DNA from 4 places in the Gardnerella sp. KA00243 genome. Region 2 is predicted to be linked to each of the others. Evidence: riboswitches for the same ligand, from Rfam matches in the RefSeq annotation. Region 2 holds a riboswitch; each other region holds the start of a gene.
What was found. A riboswitch is a leader RNA that binds a small molecule or an ion and turns the genes downstream of it on or off. The one in region 2 is predicted to bind thiamine pyrophosphate.
Positions count from the first base shown of each region.

Region 1: it holds a riboswitch for thiamine pyrophosphate, as region 2 does, so the genes downstream of both, HXT50_RS01340 (ABC transporter permease) here and thiO (glycine oxidase ThiO) in region 2, are expected to answer to the same signal.
Region 3: it holds a riboswitch for thiamine pyrophosphate, as region 2 does, so the genes downstream of both, thiM (hydroxyethylthiazole kinase) here and thiO (glycine oxidase ThiO) in region 2, are expected to answer to the same signal.
Region 4: it holds a riboswitch for thiamine pyrophosphate, as region 2 does, so the genes downstream of both, HXT50_RS01750 (hydantoinase/carbamoylase family amidase) here and thiO (glycine oxidase ThiO) in region 2, are expected to answer to the same signal.

Region 1 is NZ_CP058375.1:341,037-344,185, forward strand. Features, by position in the region: gene HXT50_RS01335 (ABC transporter substrate-binding protein) at 1-965, opposite strand, end outside; gene HXT50_RS01340 (ABC transporter permease) at 1,121-1,936, opposite strand; TPP riboswitch at 1,926-2,050, opposite strand; gene eno (phosphopyruvate hydratase) at 2,261-3,149, shown strand, end outside.
Region 2 is NZ_CP058375.1:1,051,813-1,054,961, reverse strand. Features, by position in the region: gene HXT50_RS03955 (TIM-barrel domain-containing protein) at 1-1,279, shown strand, start outside; TPP riboswitch at 1,951-2,054, shown strand; gene thiO (glycine oxidase ThiO) at 2,047-3,117, shown strand.
Region 3 is NZ_CP058375.1:874,594-877,742, forward strand. Features, by position in the region: gene HXT50_RS03350 (PD-(D/E)XK nuclease family protein) at 1-700, opposite strand, end outside; gene HXT50_RS03355 (hypothetical protein) at 744-1,559, opposite strand; TPP riboswitch at 1,755-1,866, shown strand; gene thiM (hydroxyethylthiazole kinase) at 1,856-3,149, shown strand, end outside.
Region 4 is NZ_CP058375.1:443,670-446,818, reverse strand. Features, by position in the region: gene HXT50_RS01750 (hydantoinase/carbamoylase family amidase) at 1-1,191, opposite strand, end outside; TPP riboswitch at 1,385-1,474, opposite strand; tRNA gene HXT50_RS01745 (tRNA-Val) at 1,729-1,801, opposite strand; tRNA gene HXT50_RS01740 (tRNA-Val) at 1,841-1,912, opposite strand; tRNA gene HXT50_RS01735 (tRNA-Cys) at 1,943-2,013, opposite strand; tRNA gene HXT50_RS01730 (tRNA-Gly) at 2,042-2,114, opposite strand; gene HXT50_RS01725 (hypothetical protein) at 2,527-2,775, opposite strand.

The sequences.
Region 1 (3,149 bases), 710 kb from region 2:
TTCTTTGGAGCTTGCTTAATTAAACCATATTTCACGTATTCTTTAGCCTGAGTTTCCATCATTTTCAAACCTTTTTCATCGATTGGGCGAATAGTTGGATTGTCAAACTTTTTAATTTGCTTAATAATAGTTTCGCTTGCTCCGAGCTGCTTGTAAGCGTTTCCAATAACATTGTTTTCTTTATGAGACTTTTTTGCTTCGCGAACAAGAGCCTTGTACATCTTCTTAACAAGATCCGGATGCTTTTGGGCAAAGCTCTTAGAAACAATGTGAATAGTAACATTCATATTGCCGTACTTTTTAGCATTTACAAGCAATTTTGCGCCTGGAGTTGTCATTGCTGCAGCAAGATTCTGATCGAATGAGGAAATTGCATCAATCTGTCCAGAAGTAAATGCTGCCTGGAAGTTCTTAGGGCTCATCTCAACTTTGTTAACTTTAGAAACGTCTAAACCACTTTTATCGAATGCGCGGTGAAGCATGTAATCGCCAGTATCACCGTTGTGAATAATAGCAACTTTCTTTCCGTATAAGTCTTTTAGTGTTTTCACGCCGCTTTTTGCGGATGCAACGATTCCTTGAGAATCACCATTGTAATATTCGAGCGCAAAAGCTACCCATGGTTGTCCTTCAGCAATCAAATCAATGAAGCGTCCGGTTCCAGTAGTTGTAGCATCTGCATTTCCGCTCATAACAGCAGTAAGACCATCGACTGGAGTGTAAGGACCAGTGTAAACTACCTTAGATTTGCCAAATTCGTCTTGAAGGAATTTCTCATTTTTCAAAGTAGTTAAATAATTTGCTGTAGAAAGATAAGCAACTCTCATAGTTCCAGCGTCTTCTTTTGAAGAAGCGCTTGATGATTTTTGTGAGTTTCCGCAAGCTGCAAGAGATACAGTTGCACAAGCAGCGCAGATTAATGCAATAATGCTCTTTTTAGAAAATCGCATTTTTAAATTAGCCATGATATACAGCTCCTTTTGTTTGTTGTTTTGTTTATCTGTTGTTTGTTTGGTTGTTATTATTTGGTTGTTGATTCTAAATATTGACTGATTCTTAAAAAGCAATTTAATGCATTTTAAAAAGTAGTTAACTTTAGAAAAATGTTGATACTACTAGATTATTGGCGTGATTTTCTATCTAATCTGCGTTCGGGTATAAGAAGATACTCTAATATGTTTGCAGTAAGCTCAGATCCAAGACCTGCAATTGCGTACATAATAACGCATGCCATCATTTGATCTGGCCTAAAGAATTCTTGCGCTCTTGAAAGAATGTATCCAATTCCAATAGAAGAATTGACTGTTTCGCAAGTCACTAATGCAACCCATGCTACAGATATTGCAAATCGCAAACCTGTCATAAAACTTGGAAGTGTACCGCGAAGCAAAATAGATATAAAAATAGTAGATTTTTTAACGTGATAAACCTGTGCTAATTCGAGAAGTTTCGGATCAATATTACGCACTCCGTCGCGAATATTAACGTACATAGGTCCAAAAACGCCAACAGCTATAAGCGCTATTTTCATCGTTTCATCTATTCCGAGGAAAATTATTAATATTGGAGCTAAAGCCGGGAATGGAATTGACCTCAACATGTGGCTTGGTTTATCAACTACAATATTGCCAAGCTTACTGCCTCCCGCAAGTATGCCTGCAGGAACAGCAAAAATAATTCCTAACAAAAGTCCTAAAAGAACTCGTAAAATACTTATTCCTAAGGATTTTAATAATATGCCTTCGTTGTTTAAATCAATAAAAGCTTGTATTACTTCATATGGGGATGGCAAAGAACGGTCTTCGATTGGAGAAAGAGTTGTAAAAAACCACAAAACCAAAATGAGGATGGTTGAAATCCACACTTTACACGAAGATACCGCTTTAAATGCAATCTTCAATATGTTTTTCGCTTTATTAGGCGAACTGTAAGTCATGCGACAATCCCTTCGATAGTTTTAGCTATATCAGGTTCAACGAGTGTATTCTCAGCGCAACACTGTATGTATTGTTGTTTGGCACGATGTAGTTGCGCACCCCGTGTCTGTGGTCATTATCTCCCAAGGGTATGGACATGTATATTTGAAATCGATATTTATAAACGATATTGCTTAAAAATATACAATTGGCTCATATGACTCGAATTAAATCAAAATATTGTGAACGTTCACGGCATAAATACGCTGGTACTCAATATAACGTCCATAAAACGCACTAATCTTGGAAGAGTCATCACAACCCATAGGTATAAAGGAGTAGTTGTGGCAGCTATTGAAAGCGTATATGCACGCGAAATTTTGGATTCTCGTGGAAATCCTACTGTTCAGGTTTATTTGGAGACCGAAGATGGCGCTCAGGGTATTGGTTTAGTGCCTTCTGGTGCTTCTACTGGTGAGGCTGAAGCTTGGGAACGTCGCGATGGCGACAAGTCCCGTTATCAAGGCAAGGGCACGTTGGAAGCTGTTAAGGCTGTCAACGAGGTAATCGCACCTAAGGTTATTGGCATGGATGCCACCGATCAGCGCGCTCTTGATGAGACGATGATTGAGCTTGATGGCACGCCAAACAAGGGCAAGCTTGGTGCTAACGCAATTCTCGGCGTTTCCCTCGCTGCTCTCTACGCTGCTGCTGAGTCTGCTCAGCTTCCGTTGTACCGCTACATTGGCGGCACCAATGGTCACATTCTTCCAGTTCCAAACATGAACATCATGAACGGTGGTGCTCACGCTGATTTCGCAACCGATATTCAGGAGTATATGATTTCTCCTTACGGTTTCGCGACCTACAGCGATGCTTTGCGCGCTGGTGTTGAGGTTTATCACACCTTGAAGAATGTTTTGAAGAAGGAAGGCTTGGCTACTGGTCTTGGTGACGAAGGTGGCTTCGCTCCAAAGATGAAGTCCAACGAGGATTCCTTGAAGTACATCATGGATGCAATCGAAGCCGCTGGCTATGAGCCAGGCAAGCAGATTGGTATTTCTCTTGACGTTGCTTCTTCTGAGTTCTACAACAAGGAAACTGGTAAGTATCGTTTCGATGGCGAAGAGCGCGAATCTGCTTACATGCTCGATTACTACGAGAAGCTCATCAACGAGTATCCAATCGTTTCCATCGAAGATCCATTCCAGGAAGAAGGCTGGGATGATTGGG
Region 2 (3,149 bases):
CGAGCTGGAAGCGCGATGGTACGCTTTCGGCGCGTTTAGTCCTATTAATCGTTTGCACTCGACTTGTTCGCCGTTTGCTGGAAAAGAGCCGTGGAATTTCCCTCCGGAAACTCGCGGAGCAATGGTGAAAATGCTTCGTTTGCGCGCGGAACTTTTGCCATACGTTTATACGATGAATTATCGCGCAGCTTTTGAAGGCAGACCGATTGTTGAGCCAATGTACTGGCAGTCGCCGGAAGTCGGCATGGCTTACGAAATTCCTAACGAGTACCGTTTTGGAAGTGAGCTTATAGTAGCGCCGATTGTTTCGCCTAATGATGCGGCTGCTTTGCGCGGATGTGCTGGAGTTTGGTTGCCGGAAGGTGATTGGTACGATTTGTTTGACGGACGCAGGTATGTGTCTCGCGGCTTGAATGGTCGCAGATTTGAAGCATGGCGCTCGCTTGATCGCGTGCCTGCTTTTGCGCGTGCTGGAGCAATTGTGCCTCTGCAAGTTTTGCCAGAAGTTGCAGATTGCGAGCGTAGTGCTGATGCTGCTGAATCGGTTAATAGCATTGAAAATCCGCGGGCTTTGCGAATTCTTGCATTCCCTGGAGCTGACGGCGAGTTCGTAATGCGAGAAGATAACGGTGACTTTGCTGCAGCGTCTGCTGGAAACACTGCAGATACACGTATGAATTTTGTGTGGCGAGACGGCAATGGCTCTTCGCAATTCATTATTTCCGGTGTTGCAGGATACGATGCTGCCGTAGAATCTGTACCGCAAAAACGCAACTGGAACGTTGTATTTAGAGGAGTTGCTTGCACAGATTTTGCTCACGTGCGCGTGTTTGTGGGGAGCCAAGAGCTTAACGCAAGCGAGTTTGCGATTTCTTACGAAGGTGAAGAGTCGACTTTGAGTTTGTCGGTTTCTGTAAAAGACGTGCCGGCTCGTTCGGAAATTCGCGTAATTGTTGACGGAGGATTGCAAGTTGCTGCCGATCCTAAAGTTGGTGACGCTTACCGATTCCTGCTTCAAGCACAAGTGCCGTACCGCGGTAAGGAAATGGCTTTTGATGCAGTGAGCGAGGCTAACGGAAGTGCAGGCGCTATTGCTGCAATCTCAACTCTTGAATACGAAAACGAATCGGAAGCAGAAAAGTATCGCAACAATGTTGATATGCTTAACGCTTACGCAACTGATCAGCCTTCCGTAGTGAAGTGGGCGCAATGGCGTTGCACTCTGCCTGTTTCTGTGAAGCATGCGCTTGAGGAGATTTTGCTGCGCTCGGTTGAGTGATTTAATCTGCGCCAGTAACGAAAAAACGGAGTTATGCATTGCCTGCGCAGCGTGACGACCTGCCTGAGCGATGCGATTTAGCGCGCGAAGGCAACTCGGAGCGCCGAGCTTGCTCAAGATTGAAAGCACGGTGTGCTTTCAACGCAAGCGAGGTCTGCCTTCGTCTCGATTGGCGAAGGCAGGGCAGAGTTGTGTGGTTGGGTTTTAGAAACTGGGTTGTGTTTTGTGTGCGCTGACGATCTGCCTGAGCGCATATCCTCACGGCATAGCCGTTCGGCTGATTTGGCATGTGAAGCACACCGTGCTTCACAATTAAGCCAAATCACGCTTTGAAGGAGTCTGAAATTCCAATAATTTCAGACTCAGGCAAAGCGCGCGCGAAGGCAACTCGGAGCGGAAACTCGCTTAAGTTGGGAGTCCAGTGGACTTCCAACGCGAGTTTCGTAAGCGAGCGCGTAATCCACGCGAGCGCTGACTGCGTCAGTAACAAAAATTGCTTAGTTTCACAGCTTGACATACCGGATAAATTAACAGATTTTCTGTAGAAGTGTTAAAATGCTGCACGGTAGTGTGATGAAATTCACATAATTTTGTTACATCTACCTGCAGCATTTGCATATTGCTAAGTTAGCAATATTGAAACGTTCTGCATTTGTAATTCTTGAAAGTCAAGGTTACACCGCGGGAGCCTGTTCTACACAGGCTGAGAGGGCGAAAGCCGACCGTAAACCTGATGCGGGTAATGCCGCCGTAGGGAAGGAGTATATATGCGAAATATTCGTATTATTGGTGCAGGTATTATTGGTTTAGCAACAGCGTGGAGACTTACGGAAGCTGGCGTAAAAGTTAGCATAATTGATCCAGATCCAGTCTCCGGTGCTTCTCACCATGCTGCCGGCATGCTAGCTCCTACCGCAGAAATGCAATATCAGCAAGAAGCGTTGTATCCTCTTATGTTTGAGTCTGCAACTATGTATAAGGAATTGGTTGATTCGGTTGCAAAGTACACCGATAAGCCAACCGGCTACTTAGAGTGCGGCTCTTACGTAATCGGTGGTGACGCTGCAGATAACGAGCACGTGAACGAGTTGTTAAACTTGCAGCACCGTTATGGACGTAGAGCTGAGCATATTTCTGTGAGTAAGCTTCGTGAAATTGAGCCTGCGCTTTCGCCGACGATTGCAGGCGCTGTAAGCGTGCCGGACGACCATCAAATCAACCCTCGTCTTTTCACTGCAGCAATGATTGATGCACTTGAAAAGCGCGGTGTTGTTATTGAGCGTCGCGCAAGCACTCCAGACGATTTGGGTCCAGACACAGTTTTGGCATCCGGCTTGGGTGCTAAGGATATGCTTCCTCAGCTTAAGCTTCGCGCTGTGTGGGGCGATATGATTCGTATGACTATTCCAGAGCCTTTGCGCCCAATTTTGAGTTCCGTGGTTCGTGGGTTTGTGCATGACCGCCCAGTTTATTTGGTGCCTCGCGCTAAGGAAACAGGCGAGCTTGTGCTCGGTGCTACTTCTCGCGAAGATGACCGCGATATTCCAAAGGTCGGTGGCGTGCTTGACTTGCTTCGCGATGCCGCAAGCGTGCTTCCTGGCATTCAGGAATGCTCGATTACTGAGGTTACTGCTGGCGGTCGTCCTGGAACTCCAGATGATTTGCCATTCATTGGCATTGATCCTAAGACGCACACCACGATTTCCACCGGTTACTTCCGTCACGGAATTTTGCTCACCGCTTTAGGCTCTTCTTTGACCACAAAACTCGTGCTTGAGCAAGAGTTGACTGAGAAGGAAAAGGGATTCTTGGAAAGCTGCAATCCTGCACGCTTCTAATCGCTAATTTCGGTGAATTTGCTATATTTCGC
Region 3 (3,149 bases), 180 kb from region 2:
GCTCGTCACTAAGAGCGCAAAGAACTGAATTTTCGCTTTCAAAATCGCTAATACCAAGCTCATCTAAACGAGCGAGCATATCGCGCAATTGATGCATAAAAGCGTTGTTAATATCGAAACTATCTGCCAAAAATTCTGGAGACGAAGAAGCTGCTTGAGCAGCCTGAGTTGTTGAAGGCGCGGAAGTGTTAGAAGTGGCGGAAGTATTAGAAACTGCGCAAGTTAATGGAATAACCCATTGAGACGTTTCAAAATAATCCTTAAAAAGCGCGCATATATTGCAATCACCATTATCTCCACACATAACATGCTCAATGTGTGCGCGCAAAACTTTACGAAGCAAAGAATCCTGCTCAGCACCATTTAGCAGCTTAGGCGAAGGCTCATTCTTTAACTTACAGCAAGCAGAAATGATATTAAAAGCTAAAGAAGCCAAAGTGCCAACTGGACGAGACTGCTTACTCACACCAATTTGACGAATAATAATATTGTCAATTTTTGAAGCAAGAACACGATTTTGCACAGCCATCGCAGTAACATTATGCGACCAACGCTTATAGCCGGAAATTGCTGCGCGCACAGCAAACTGCGTTTTACCAGTATTCGGCGCACCATACACAAGCAACGCATTAGTCACATTGCCAGAAGAATTGCGTAACGTACCGTCAAATAATGCTTGTAATGCAGTATCCTCACTCATACGCTTAATTCTAGCAATTAGGCAATAGTGGCGCGCAACAATACTATTCTTTTAATATTGCACGAGCGCGAGCATCCTTAAGCGCAAGAAATACACTGCCGACACCAATAAAAATAAGAGTAAACACAATTAACAAATACGCAACACCAACGCCCAAAGTAGTGGCATTAAAAGTTTGCGGTGCAAAGCCGAACCAGCCGGCAGGAGCGCCATAATTGAGGAAATTATAAGGCGCGCGCATTGCATGAACACCCCAACGAACACCAGCAAACTCGCTAAGCATAGCAGCATAAGCAACATAAGCAAGAGGCGGAACAGTAGAAACATACAAATGTGCGCGAGTAGAGCGGAAACGATAATCAAAAAGCACAAAATCAGCGATTGCAAGAAGCGGCGCAACTGCGTGAACGCAAAGGCTGCTGCATCCGTTATTCATGTAAGCGCCGACAAAACCAAGCTTATTGGTAGGTGCTAAGAAACACAGGTACAAAGTGAATGTGACAGCAATTGAGATGGTCATCATGAATTTGAAAATGTACCAAGCGTTGGATTTTGAGTCGAACCATGCGCAAGATGCTGCGAAATCTTGCTGGGAGGCGGAAACTGGCTGCGCTGCTAAATCTACAGAATTACGAGCACGCATAAACGCAGCTGTATCAAGCAAAAGCGATCCAGCAAGAGCTACGCAAATCATAAGGTTAGAAAGATTCGTAAAATAAGTGAAGGTCATTAAGCCTTCCCACGAAGCAGCCATACCATAAACAGATGCGATGATTGCAATCGCGCGTATTGCTGTGCGTGTCGCGTATTCGCGCGCTGTGAGCGGAGTCTTTTGTTCTAGCATGGAATCGTTTGCCATGTTATCTCGCTTTCGTAACTTCTATAATCTACTTTTTATTTACTATATTTATGTTTACACAGTTGAAAGCAAAAATATGTAGAAGAAGTTGCAAAAATGCGGCGCGATTTTTGTAGATTCCTGCAAGTGCTGCAAAACAAGCAAAATGAGACACTAACGCAAAAGAGCGTAAGTCATGAACAAAAGATATAGTCGAAGGATGGTTCGGAGTGCGCAATTGCAACAAATTGTGAAGTCAAGCGCTGAGATTACATCCGTAAAACCTGATCTAGATAGTGCTAGCGAAGGGAAACATTATGACAACATGCAACACTGAAAAAACAAATACCTGCAACGAAGCAAACGAATACTGCACAAGCTCAACAACGCAAGTCGACACATGCTTCTCTGTACGCGCACGCCGACGTATGTTCCTTAACGACGTGCGTCAATGCATCGAACGTGTGCGCACACAGCAGCCACTCACCCATTGCATCACGAACGTAATCGTGCAAGACATTACAGCCAACGCACTGCTCGCTGCAGGAGCATCGCCAATTATGGTAACCGATCCAGAAGAAGCGCATGCACTTGCGCAAATTGCCACAGGCGTGCTCATAAACGTTGGCACATTCCATCAGCCAGAAACTTCCGAATACATGCGCGCAGCTGTTGAAGGATGCGAAAAAGCTGATACTCCGTGGGTGCTTGACCCGGTTGGAATCGGCGTTCCAGCACTTGCACCTCGCGCGCGCTTTGTACACGAAATTATTAAGCACCACCCTACTGTAATTCGTGCAAACGCTTCCGAAATAATGGCACTTGCAGGCAAAGAAAGCAACGGAAAAGGCGTAGATTCTCACGATAACGTAAACGACGCGCTTCAAGCTGCTCGCGAATTAGCTAAAAAATACGGATCCGTAGTGGCAATTTCCGGAGAAAAAGACGCGATTTACGCTCACGGATGTTTAGCTCGCGTAACAGGTGGCCACAAAGCTATGACTAAGGTAGTTGGAACAGGTTGCGCTTTGGGAGCGTTAGTTGCAGCATACGTTGGCGCAAACCCGGAACGTCCGCTCGCAGCAACTGTTGCAGCGCACGTGCACGCAGCAGCGGCTGGAACTTGGGCAGCTCGCCAAACCACAGCTCCAGGCACTTTCCGCACACTGTGGATGGATGCGCTTTCAACTCTTAGCGTAAATGATATGTTTAGTTTGACAAATATTGAGTTTACGGTGGAGCCTGTTGATTGGACACTGTATTTGGTAACGGATCCGCGCATGGGAAATCGCCCGGAAGAAGAAGTTGCAGTAGAGTCAGTTGAAGGCGGAGTTACAGTTGTGCAATTGCGCGATAAGTATTCCAATGACGCTGAAATTTCGGCCAAGGCGAAGAAGTTGCGTCACGCGCTTATTGATTCCGGACACGGCGATGTGCCTGTGTTTATTGACGATCATGTTGATTGCGCAGCTCATCTTGGTTTCAACTTGCACGTTGGGCAAAAGGATACGCCGTTTGTTGAGGCACGAAAGGCGATGCCAGCAGAGTGGATGGTTGGGCTTTCTTGCGCTCGACCGGATTTGATGGAGAAAGCTTACCGCGAGTGCAAAG
Region 4 (3,149 bases), 610 kb from region 2:
GTGAACAGCGTCTTGCGGATCTGTGTACTCTTCTGGAGCGTGACTAATACCATCTTTTGAAGGAACAAAAATCATTCCGGATTTTACAAACGGAGCAAAAATTTGCGTATCTTGACCAGCACCTGAATGCATGACTCTGTACGCATAACCTTGCTTATTAGCTTGATCTTTCAAAAGATTAATAATATCGTCGCTAAGTGGTGTAGGATCGTCAGACATCCACTTATCGATCTGCGCTGTAATGCCATAAGACTTGGCAGTTTCGTGAATATCCTCGTCGAGTTCCTGCAAGAATTTATCAAGAAAAGCTTTATCTGTATGACGGCAGTTCATTGAAAAAGTAACTTCTCCAGGAACAATATTTACTTGATTTGGAACTACGCTGATTCTACCGAAAGTAAGTACCAGTGGGTCGCCTGCTTGCTTGGCTTTGTCAAGATTCTTGGCGATTATATGAGACATGCAATCTACTGCATCGTGCCTGTAGGACATCATTGTTGTGCCAGCGTGATTTTGTACGCCTTTAAGATGAATATCCCAACGGTGCTGACCGGCAATGCTAGTGATAATACCTAAATCTTCGTGATTGCTGTAAAGCGTTGGTCCCTGCTCAATGTGTAGCTCAATCCAGGCTTCAAGATTTGCGAACTTAGGTTGAGTTGTTTGATAATTGAACCCAGCTTCACGCATTGCTGTTTCGAAAGGAACACCTTCACTGTCGCAAATATTTTCTACGTCCTCTTTTTTGGCTAGCCCGAAGAAATTCTTTGAACCCCAGAATACGTATGGGAAACGTGAGCCTTCCTCTTCTGCTAAGCAGATAATGCGAAGACTTTTCTTTGGCTTTCCATATCTAGTAAGTAAATTCTTAATTGCTAAATAGGCTGCAACTATTCCAAGTTGGCCGTCAAAACGACCTCCTCTTGAAACTGTGTCAATATGCGATCCGCAAGCTATTATGCTTTCTGGTTTTTCGCATCCTTCAACAGTTGCAATTAGGTTTCCAACTTGGTCGAATTCCACAGTCATACCGAGTTTTTCAAATCGTTGACGAAGAGCAAAAAGAGCCTGTTTCCAAGATTTTGTGTAAAGAGGTCGAGTAACTCCTTGTTCTCCTGGTTTTTCTGTGAATCCTGCAAGCCAGCTTATGGCCGATTCTATAGTTTCAGCACTTATGCTGCTATCGATCATGTGCAGTATTCCTCCTCACTTGTGCAAGTTTTCCCAAAAGTGACATTCAGGCGGATATTTTTTTGGTTTTGGTGTTTGGTTTTTAGTTTTTAATTGTTTTTTAAATCTTTTTTTAATTGTTTAGTTGATACTCGTGTAATTGCTACTACTTTGTGGCAACGCAAGATGTCACGAAAATCGTGACAGAAAGAAATCACTTATTGTAATTGCTCCCTACGCATGTCTTAACAAAACAGGTTCAAAGGGTGTTTCTCAACTGTTTCCAGTACCCCTGCAATTTTCACTTGTACTCGGACGAGTATAGCACGATATTAAATGAACTCAAAATGAACATTAGTATGTGTGTTTCTGTGAAGAAATGATTGGTTGATTGATTGACTGGCTGGTTGATTGGTTGATTTGTTGACTGATATGAGATATTGCTTCCATTTGTGGTTGCAGGTATGTTCGGCTGCAAAAAATTTTCATATGTAAGTTAGGAAATAAAAAATAGCCAGATAACAAAAAACGCAGTGCTTCTACACTGCGAACATATTGTGGGTGATATAGGAATCGAACCTATGACCCCTTCCGTGTGAAGGAAGTGCGCTAGCCGCTGCGCCAATCACCCAAAATTTTTTAATTATGTGTGAAAGGCAATCCTTTCGAGTGGGCGATACAAGGTTCGAACTTGTGACCCCTTCCGTGTCAGGGAAGTGCGCTACCACTGCGCCAACCGCCCGGTTGTGTATTAAGCTAACCCGCTTAATCGAGGTGGGTACGAGAGTCGAACTCATCTATACGGCTTTGCAGGCCGCTGCCTAACCGCTTGGCTAACCCACCGTAAGGTCGAATAACTCATCGGACCTAGAGCGGACAACGGGACTCGAACCCGCGGTCTCAACCTTGGCAAGGTTGCGCTTTACCAACTAAGCTATGTCCGCAATGCAACTTTACTGAACAATGTCAGCTCCGAAGCACGAGTAACTACTATACCCGAAATATTTACAAATGCAAGCCCTCGCCTATTTTGGCGTGTCGTTTGGTGGTGTTTTGGGGGAATGACCAGCTCTTTTGTAATAGTTAATTTTCCCGTTTTCTACTATGCAAACGCAATTCAGCTTCGTATCTTTTCTAGATAAACGTTTTTGAACAATAGTATTTATTGAATCATTTGTTACATTGGATATTATAAAAAATAAAGCTATAATGAAAATAACGCGAGGGCCTCGCAGCTGCCGTTTACGTCAGATTGTTAGTCGAGGGGTCCCTCGCAATTTTCATTTTAAGTGTTTTTTTAATATAAGATTTATTCATCTTCGTCGTAATCTGCAGAATGTTGACGACGTTGGATCCCTAGTTATCTGCCATTTCGTTATATAAATCAAGATAGTCATCGTCAATAAGATTGTATGTTTCAACAATAAGATTGCAAGGAGTATCTTGCTGTTCCCATGCAAAACTTAAGTAATCTGCTAATGCTTCATAAGACTCTCCTGCGCATGTAGCATTACTAGCTGCTTCTTTGCAATCTTCATTCATGTATGGCTCAGCATAGGGACGAAGTTTTTCAGCCATGTCATAATAAATTTTCTGCATGTTCATTAGCTTTTAACTCCTCTCTTATCTTCTATAACTGTGAACGCAGTATTAACACGCACACTTTTTCTTTTCTTCACTCAACCTTTGAAGAAAATATTGAAAATGGTACTCCTCAGACTAATGTTCCAGTCTTGAAAGCTGGTTGTCGAGGATCACACGCGCATTAAGATCACCCCCCCCCCCATAGGTGAAAAAGACGATTCCAGTCAACCTAAATGGCTATAACTTCTAGGAATCACACACATATTCAGAAAGGATCTAAAGTGCCATGGCGCGTCATTGTCAAGAGGACGAAAAGGAAAACCGCCCTTGCGCCACGGCTTTGCTAGGCTATCACTATACATATCGAATGTAAACACATTTGCATAAATCTTTGT